Regions from separate parts of the Alteromonas naphthalenivorans genome, predicted to be linked through region 1. Evidence: predicted binding sites of a transcription regulator. Region 1 holds the regulator's gene; the other holds the start of a gene.

What was found. Region 1 encodes ArgR, which controls arginine synthesis, uptake and breakdown. Its sites were predicted from a motif close to ANTGAATANNTATTCANT; they were not measured.
Region 2: the regulator ArgR is predicted to act here: its motif matches at 3,166-3,183, upstream of AMBT_RS15990 (aspartate aminotransferase family protein).

What each region holds. Positions count from the first base shown of each region.
Region 1 covers NC_015554.1:98,493-103,562, reverse strand. Annotated here, with positions in the region: gene AMBT_RS00440 (hypothetical protein) at 1-493, shown strand, start outside; gene mdh (malate dehydrogenase) at 1,095-2,033, opposite strand; gene argR (transcriptional regulator ArgR) at 2,273-2,737, shown strand; gene AMBT_RS21795 (TonB-dependent receptor plug domain-containing protein) at 3,502-4,503, shown strand; gene AMBT_RS21790 (hypothetical protein) at 4,524-4,925, shown strand; gene AMBT_RS21785 (TonB-dependent receptor domain-containing protein) at 4,922-5,070, shown strand, end outside.
Region 2 covers NC_015554.1:3,659,814-3,664,883, reverse strand. Annotated here, with positions in the region: gene astD (succinylglutamate-semialdehyde dehydrogenase) at 1-713, opposite strand, end outside; gene astA (arginine N-succinyltransferase) at 730-1,767, opposite strand; gene AMBT_RS15990 (aspartate aminotransferase family protein) at 1,792-3,000, opposite strand; gene AMBT_RS15985 (HDOD domain-containing protein) at 3,326-4,549, opposite strand; gene AMBT_RS15980 (anthranilate synthase component II) at 4,724-5,070, opposite strand, start outside.

The DNA.
Region 1 (5,070 bases):
TCCCTACATAGACACCGGTTACCAAGTATTAGAATCGACTACCAATAAAAACAATAAGCCTATCTTAAGTAGTACCTATCAGTTGGATAAGCAGAAGAAACAATCTTCCGTGCGCAACTTTATCGATATGTACCGAGGTTCAATAGAAGCGTTAGCTAACACAGCTACTGACGATATATTTGGCTTGTGGGTAGGCATTATGCGTATTAGTGGTAAAAATGAACTCATAAGTATTGAGATTTACCCGAACAAAGAAGGCCGCTTAGTGCGATTTATAAATGGTAGCAGCTATACCAATCAGACTAGCTTTAACCCTGAAGATATTCTCAAAGAGGGAAGCGTTTATACCGTTAAAACATCACATCCCACTTTTGCCAACTCACTGTTATTTACCATTCGGTCGTCGAATGTATTAAACGGCTATGCTTATTCAGTTTATAAAAACAGACCACTAGAAAGTATGACGTTTACCCTCTATAGAATTCACAACTAAGCGCCATACTGCGCCCCAAGTAGAATAGCGGCGTACACATGGGTATGAAATCAGTGTCGATTTCGTTTCGAAATTAGATTGTAGCCCATCCCTTGCCAAGGATGCAGTAGCGGAGCCTACAGGGAAGTATTTACGGCTGGTTGTTATCCGGCATGGCTATTATAGGAAGTAGCTATTTATTAGGCCGAGCTGTTCTGCAGAGGCCACAAACAAAACGGCAGGATTAGTAAGGTCGTGAAAAACTGTCAGCAGCGTGGATGCGGTCTTACAAAAAGGATTTTTTATTGCGTGCGATGCGTAGGTGTTGGTAGGTATACGGTTTGAAATTAAATAGTAGCCCCTCCCGTGCCAAGGATGCAGTAGCGGAGCCTACAAACAAAAAGGCAGGATTAGTAAGGTCGTAACAAACTGTCAGCAGCATGGATGCTGTCTTACAAAAAGAATTTTTTACTGAGTGCGATGAGTAGGTGTTGGTAGGTATACGGTTTGAAATTAAATAGTAGCCCCTCCACCGCATGGATGCGGTGGCGGAGCCTACATGGATGTATTTACGGCGTGGCTACGATTTGATTTCAAATCGGATGCCGAGCCTAATACATCCTTAGCCAGTTACGAAATCTACGCCTAGCTTGATGTCGCCACGAAGGCCTTCAAGCATGTCGTTTTTCGCTTTTTCTTCAAATTCGCTTAGCTCGCCGTATGGCAAGATTTCTTCAACACCGTTTGCGCCAAGGCGAACAGGGTGAGCGAAGAATGCAGCATCGTCGCTGTCGTCAGTTTGAACGTAAGTGTATTCAACCACGTTCTCACCTTGCATTGCTGCAACCAATGATAAGCAGAAACGTGCAGCTGCTTGACCCATAGATAGGGTTGCAGAACCGCCGCCAGCTTTAGCTTCAACAACTTCAGTACCTGCATTTTGGATACGAGTCGTTAGGCTTGAAACTTCATCATCAGAGAACTCAACACCTTCAACTTGCGAAAGCAAAGGAAGGATAGTTGTGCCTGAGTGACCACCGATTACCGGTACGTGTACAGAAGCAACGTCTACGTCTTTAAGCTCAGCAACGAAAGTCTCAGCGCGAATTACGTCAAGGGTAGTAACACCGAACAATTTGTTCTTGTTATAAACACCTTTCGCTTTAAGCGTTTCAGCAGCAATTGCCACTGTTGTGTTAACTGGGTTAGTAATAATACCAACACAAGCATCTGGACAATTGTCAGCAACACCTTCAATAAGGTTCTTAACAATACCAGCATTAATGTTGAACAAGTCTGAACGATCCATGCCCGGCTTACGCGGAACACCAGCAGGAATAAGAACAACGTCTGTACCTGTTAATGCACCAGCTAGGTCATCTTTACCGTGACCGGTTACTTTTACTGCAGTTGGGATGTGGCTCAAATCAACAGCTACACCAGGAACAACTGGCGCTACATCGTAAAGCGCTAGCTCAGAACCAGCTGGCAATTGTGTTTTTAACAACAAAGACAGCGCTTGGCCAATACCACCGGCAGCACCTAACACGGCTACTTTCATACCATTTCTCCTATGGGATTACTCACGTATTTAAACGGAACGTCACACTAATGCAACGCGGGGGAAAACTCAATCATCTGATGGTCTTAATACGGCCATTTAAGGCATTTTTACGTTGATATTCACTATCATGCATGATTATGCAATTAAATTGCGCAAAGGTCACCTGTAAGGCACAATATATGATAAATCGTTAATGACCATTTAACTTATTACCGCTAACTACTGTGCAGGACGCTATGGCCAACGCAAAACAAGAGCAACTGATTAAAGCCTTTAAAGAAATTTTAAAAGCGGAAAGCTATGGATCCCAGGGTGAAATAGTGGATGCCCTTAAAACTCAAGGTCATGACAATATTAGTCAATCTAAAATTTCCCGCATGCTAAGTAAGTTTGGCGCGGTACGTACCCGCAATGCCCGTGGCGATATGGTGTACTGCCTGCCGCCTGAACTGGGTATGCCTACCGCTAAAAGCCCGTTAAAGCAACTTGTTCTCGACATTGTGCATAATAATGTGATGGTGATTATTCGCACCAGCCCAGGTGCAGCGCAACTCATTGCACGCTTGCTTGACTCATTAAGCAAAAAAGATGGTGTACTTGGCACCATAGCCGGCGACGACACTATTTTTATCGCCCCTGCCGACGTGACACTTATTGAAGAGTTACGACAACGTGTGGAAGACCTATTCGAGAATGTCTAAGGCACAGCCTTAATTTTTGAGCAAAAAAAACCGCCATCACAAGATGGCGGTAAAGAATTTGTACCAGGGAGATACAAAACAACTTGGTAGCTGTGTATTTAAATTATCACAGACTCAGAAAAGAGTAAGAAAAGAAAAGTAAAGAATTTGAAAACTAGAAATTAATTATAAAATCCATCCTTAGATAAAAACAGCAACATTTAAACTCAACCTTTAAAATTAAATAATATCACCACCACTAAAAACATCCTATTATTCACCAACGTATAAATTCTAAAACCCACAAAAATACCATTATCATTAATTGTAATTACAGTAACTTTCTTCCACTTTTTAATCTGTACTGAAACGCCCTCACCCACTTTTACTTCAAGCCAGATTTAACTATACTGAATTTGCGCAAAACCTGCGCCGTTTCTGCGCTAAACCCACAAAATTCATACACAATATCTACACACTATTTACCCCCTCACATTACTTCTTCATTTCTATTTTAATTAATATACAGCGTTACCTTTAAATAAATATTAAGAGAGAAAAAAGTAATATTTATTTTACCAATGTATAGAACCGTAAAGGTTTCATCGCTCTGCGTATAAATAAAGTAAATTAGGTCTAAATAGAACAAATTATACACTTTGTAAATTGCCAAATAGCACGACGAAGTGCTTAATTCTCCCGACAGAAAACATCTGCTCAAAATAAAAACTAATAAACGTCTATGTAATTACAAATTGTAATCACCTTCGACAAGGGGAATTAAAATGTTTGACACAAATAAACTCAGCACTGCGGTGAAGCGCGGACTATTACTGGCGGGTTCCGCTAGCCTGTTTGCCGCACCAATGGCCCTCGCACAATCAGATGACGAAAATTCAGCTGAACCTGTAGAAAAAATCCAAGTTACTGGCTCTCGTATTAAACGAGTGGATTTAGAGTCAGTATCTCCCGTTACGGTTATTACTGCTGAATCTATCGCGTTATCTGGTGATACATCGGTTGCCCAAGTATTACGTAACTCTTCGATTAACACTTTCGGTTCATTTCGCGGACAATCTGGCTACGGCAGCGGCGCATCTGCGTCAAGTGAAGTAAATTTACGTGGTCTGGGGGCTGGCGCTACTTTGGTACTAATGGACGGTCGTCGCCTACCAGGTTTAGGATACGATGGTGGTTCATCTTCTGATATGTCGATGATCCCGATGTCGATTGTTGAGCGCATTGAAATTCTTCGCGATGGCGCATCGGCCATTTACGGGTCAGATGCCGTTGCAGGCGTAATTAATATTATTACCAAGAAACAGTTCGATGGCGTTAATGTAGGCTACAGCTTTGAAGATCCAGGAGCAGATGGCGGGAACTCAAGCAAATATAACTTTTCAGCCGGCGTAACCAATGACAAAGGTAGTATCGTTTTCATTGCGGAGCATGAAAACACTCAAGAAGTCAGCGATGTAGCGGTTTCAGGCGAAAATGCACTAGATAGCTATTCAACCTACAGCCCTGTTGCCAATTTCTATGATACAGATACTAGTTCGTATCTTTATAACGAAGATTTGTGTGGCGATGTGGCTGACACATCGATTGAATCTGATCGTTGTGGTTATTACTACGGTAATACCACTTGGCTTTATGGCGCGTCTGAGAAAAACTCTTTAATGACTAAAATCGAGTACGAGTTAGCAGAGAACTTGCAACTTATTACTCGTTTCTCTGCACTACAGACACTCGTTATGCTGCTACCCCAGTATCTACATCTTCGCTGACCATCGATGCGGATAACGCAATGAACCCTTATGGTCAAGATGGCTCTGTTTACTTCCGAACGTCTAGTTTGGGAACACGAGACACCACCACAGAAAAAACCACCTTTGAAATGGTGACAGGCCTTGAAGGCTATACCGACATTGGTGGCAATGAGTGGGATTGGCAAGTTTATTACCAACGCACGTCTGCAAAAGAAGAGGTATTCAATTACAACTTAGTTAACGACACAGTTGTACAAGATTTAATTGATACTGAACAGTTGGATTTATTTAATGTTCAAGGTTTAAGTACCGACGACTGGTCTGCTTATAACGCTGAGCTATTGGCTAGCGCTGATCACACTGGCACCTACCAGTCTACACAGATGCGTGACATTATTGACGGCAGCATTTCTGGCGAAGTTTCTCGAATAACTTCATGACAGTGAGTGCTGTTTTCGGCGCTGAGTACTCTTACCTTGATTTTGAGCAGATATCTGACCCTGAATCGGGCTTGGGTATTATTTCAGGCGGTTCGGGCGGTGACGACGTGTATGCGACTCGTGAGCGACAGTCTTACTATACTGA
Region 2 (5,070 bases), 1.4 Mb from region 1:
GGATGACCCGCAAACTGTTCGTGCAAAATTTTGCCCGTACGTGAACTTCCGGTAAAGAATAACCCATCAATACCATTGTGTGACGCAAGCGCTTTACCGGTTTCAACTTCACCTTGTACTAAATTAAGTACGCCAGCGGGCAAGCCTGCTTGTTCCCATAGCTTAACCATTTCTTCGGCAACCATAGGGGTCAAGTCGCTTGGTTTAAATACCACGGTATTGCCTGCAATAAGCGCAGGTACAATGTGACCATTAGGTAAGTGGCCAGGGAAATTATACGGGCCGAATACGGCTACAACACCATGGGCTTTATGGCGAATGAAGGCTTTACCTACAGGCATAGGGTTTTCCACATTGCCGGTACGTTCGAAATATGCTTTTTCAGAAATAGCGATTTTGCCCATCATAGCGCCCACTTCTGTGGCCGTTTCCCACTCAGGTTTGCCAGTTTCTTTTGCCATCACTTTAGCTAGGTGCGCTTTCGCTTCGCCTAATTTTTCGCCGTAAACCTTAATAATGCTTAAACGTTCTTCAACCGTCAGCATTCCCCATGCAGGGGCAGCGGCACGAGCGGCTTTCACTGCTAAGTCAATTTGGCTAGGGGAGGCTGACTTACCTTCCCAAATAACCTGGTTTTTAGCGGGATCGATTGAGGTTAGGTCGTGACCTTCACCGGTCACCCATTGTCCGTCGATAAAATGTGTATGTAACATATAAAGTGTCCTTCAATTAGTCTCTGAACTTTACAGGTGCAAGACGAACATAGTCGCCCTCTTGCACATTCAGAGCGGCTGCAGCCTGACGCGAAAGCACGGCAATATTTTGCTCTTCGTTAACCCCTATTTCGGTGGCTACCGCGCGAAAGTCTGCAACAGAGGTGTTGATGATGTAGTGGGTTTGGCCTTGTGCCGCCGCCGCGTCATCAATAACAATTGGCATTTTTAAGCTAGACTGTGCCGTTCGGATATGACTGAGATTGGCCTCTACCGTAGGACCTGCATCAAAAATATCGACGTATCCGCGACAACTAAATCCCTCGCCTTCAAGTAACTGCAGAGCGGGGCGTGTTTTGTCATGAACCTGACCAATAACCGCCTGTGCTTCTTTACTTAATAAATTGACGTAAATAGGGTATTTAGGCATCAGTTCTGCAATAAACACCTTATTACCAATACCGGTTAAGTAGTCGGCAGTAGGAAAGTCCATTGAGAAAAAGTGGGTTTCAAGCCATTCCCAAAAAGGCGAACGGCCTTCTTCATCACTTACACCACGCATTTCGGCAATAATAGTTTCAGAGAAGCGTTCACGGTGCTCCATCATAAATAAAAAGCGTACTTTCGATAGAAAACGCCCGTTTATTCCGCCTCGGGCTTGTTCTCTTAAAAACAGCGTACAAATCTCAGTCACGCCCGTGTAGTCATTACAAAAGGTGAGAATTTCAACCGTATTGTGAATGTTTAGCTCGCGAGAGGCATGTACCACTTTACTCAAGTGATAGTGGTAAAACGCATCATCGATACCTACGGCTGCTTCAATACCTGAAGTGCCCACTACTTCGCCGGTGGTCGTATCTTCCATAACAAACAGGTACGACTCATCACCGGGTTGAGTCACGTTAGCTTTGGTGAAAGCTTCTTGCGCACGGTCGACTTTTCTATGCAGCAGATCATCGTTAACCGGCAACGAGGTAAACCCAATACCTGATTCTACTGCAATGTCGTACAAAGCCTGGTAATCAGCTTGTGTAATAGGGCGAATTATATTCATGTTCGCTACTCGCTAAATTGGCGTTTATTCGGCGTTCACAACAGCGGCAACGGCACGTTCAAAGCGGGCTAGACCTTCTTTAATATCTTCATCAGGAATAACCAAAGAAGGAGCAAAACGAATAACGTTAGCGCCAGCAATTAAACACATAAGGTGTTCTTTTGTTGCGGCCATCATAAAGTCGCGAGCGCGGCCTTGGTATTTTTCGTTTAACGCGCAGCCAAGCAACATACCTTGCCCACGTACTTCAGAAAATACCTCGTACTTGTCGTTGATGGCTGTTAAAAGCTCACGATACAAGGCTTCTTTGTGTAGCACGCCTTCAAGTACTTCAGGCTGGTTAACAATATCAAAGGCTTTTTCAGCTACAGCGCAGGCTAGTGGATTACCGCCGTAGGTACTTCCATGCGTACCTGCTTTTAAATGCGCGGCAATGTCAGTAGTGGTTAGCATAGCGCCAATAGGGAAGCCACCGCCTAACGATTTTGCGGTAGTTAAAATGTCAGGTGTCACATCTAAGCCCATATAGGCATACAGGTGACCAGTACGGCCAACACCCGATTGCACTTCATCAAAAATGAGCAAGGCATTGTGCTTATCACACAACTCACGCACGCCTTTGATAAATTCAATATCAGGAGAGATGATTCCGCCTTCGCCTTGAAGGGGTTCCATCATAACGGCACATGTGTTGTCTGAGATTAATGCTTCGAAAGCGGCTAAATCGTTATAGTCGCAATGCTCAACAGCACCAGGCTTAGGACCAAAACCATCTGAATATGCGGCCTGTCCGCCAACGGTTACGGTAAAGAAAGTACGGCCGTGGAACCCTTTGTTGAAAGCAATAATTTGGTTTTTATCTTCACCGTAGTTATCTAATGCGAAACGACGTGCTAATTTTAATGCGGCTTCATTGGCTTCTGCGCCTGAGTTAGCAAAGTACACTTTCTCTGCAAACGTGGCATTGACCAGTTTAGAGGCTAAGCGAAGGGCTGGCTCATTGGTGAATACGTTACTCAAGTGCCACAACTTGCTACCTTGTTCGTTAAGAGTCTTAACAAGTTCAGGGTGACAATGACCTAGTACGTTTACCGCAATACCGCCAGCGAAGTCGATGTACTCAATACCATCTTGATCCCAGACGCGTGAACCTTCTCCGCGAACGGGGACCATACCCGCTGGGTTGTAGTTAGGTACCATCACTTCATCAAACGTTGCGCGAGTTACTGTCATTTTTGTTACCTCTGTTTTAAGCGCCCGTGTCGGTACAATAGACCTCGAGCAGGCGGAAAAATAAACGAAATTACCGGTGAGTATGCCATTTTTTTAAGGAGTTGTCTTGTTTGTGAATGGCTGCAGCCCTTTATATACAAGGACTCTGGCTTAATTTGCAGGAAAAGTGAATAACTATTTACTACTAAGCCATATTGTTTAGGAATAGTGTAATTAAAAGGTGAATTAGGTGTGTAATCTCACAGCCAGAGCGCGTTGATCTGGCGTGGGTCAAATGAGGGTAAAAGGAGATATTTGGCTAATTTGCATGAATATCCACAAAAAATTAGCTGTTTTCTTCCTCCCTTGATAAAGGAAGGGTGAAAATATCAACAGATCTTAGTTTTTCCAATGCACCTGATGGATATTCTTGTTCTTTAATCATTGGTTTTACCTCTGCCACTTCAATCATACGTGATTGATGCAGCATTCTTACCTTCGAATAGGTGCGAGCTTGATGTAGAAGCTTAGCCATGGAGCCTACTTCACAGGGCTCTCTGTTGGCACATTGACGCATCGCATCACCAATAAATAAGCGTTTCAACATCATGTTTTCAATAAGGTCGGCGGATAATGCATCAGCATATTCATCTTGTAATGCAATTAGGTAATTCGCCGATGGTGCCAGCTTTAATAAAGCTTCATGACGCATGCGCTCTTTGTCTTTTTGGCTTTCGGTCAACAGGTGAAGCTGCACCTTATCAAACAACTTGAAGTACAACCGGATGATGGCACAGCGACCTAATTGACTGAGCATACCAAAACTATAAGCCTGAACCGGGTTAAGCTTATAGTGCGGCGCGAGGTGCCTAGCGGATACCGCCGTGCCGTGCGCAAACTGAGTGAGTTTAAGTTTAATGCAAGGGTACGGGTCGGTTACCTGAGGCATGGCACGTTTTACAATAAGAGAAGGAATAAGCAGGCGTAAATTCTCAATGCCTAAGAAGCTAAGTGCCGTTCTGAAAGTTTCCACCACGATTACCCTACCTTTGGAGTCTCGTCTTCTAAAAGCCGGAGAGTTCACGACTTGCATCAACTCGTCATAAAGCCAAGGTAAGTTAGCTGCAATAGGTTCTAGTTTTGATACCGATGCCGCGCGTACCGATAGCGCGTCGAGTAAAGCACCCGTGTCATCACTTAAATTTAATGTGTTGTTGAAAACGTCGGAGGTAAACGATAGCTGCTCGGTAAGCTCACCTAATAAGACTTCATGCAAGTAATGATTAACTGTTTCGGTATATGAGGCATCAGACTGCGCTTTTAGGCGCTTATTCTCAATAGCGACTTTTTCTACGTGAAGTAACTGCCTGCGGGCGTCGCCTTGTTCAGATTGTTCAAAGCTGATTTCACCAGGACCACGCTTCCCCAGCATTTTCATCGCAAGCTCTGGAGAAATTAATAGGCTCTCAAAGCGCTCATCGATAGGCGGCGGGGTCGATGCTGGGGTCGTCATCTCAAAGTAGCTCCTGCTAAGTAACTGTTCTAGCGTCTGTTCATAGATGCCGTGCATTGGGTCGCCCTAATTCCTAAATATATCTACTTACAAAGGCGCTTTGTTGATTAACCTATAAAAAGTAAACAAAAACAACGCCAAATGCGAGTAACTGCAGAACTTTTTATCGGCAGGAAGCCATATAGCTTAAGTTTATTCTGAACCCTTGGCAGAATAACTAAGAGTCAAGGCCTAGGCATTTAGAAAAGCATTTAAAATATCGTGACCATACTCGGTTAGTAAGGATTCAGGGTGAAATTGTACACCCCAGATAGGGAGTGCGTTATGAGAGATTCCCATAATTTCTTTTTCCCCGTCATCAGTCACGCACCACGCATCTATATTTAGAACGTTAGGGAAGTGGTTTTCATCAAGCACCAATGAGTGATAGCGAGTTACCGCGTAACCTTGTTCAAACCCATTAAACAGGCCTCGGTTTTTATGAAAGAGCGCAGAGGTTTTGCCGTGCTTAATTTCTTTTGCACCGATAACAGAAGCACCAAAAACCTGGCCGATGGCTTGATGGCCTAAGCACACAC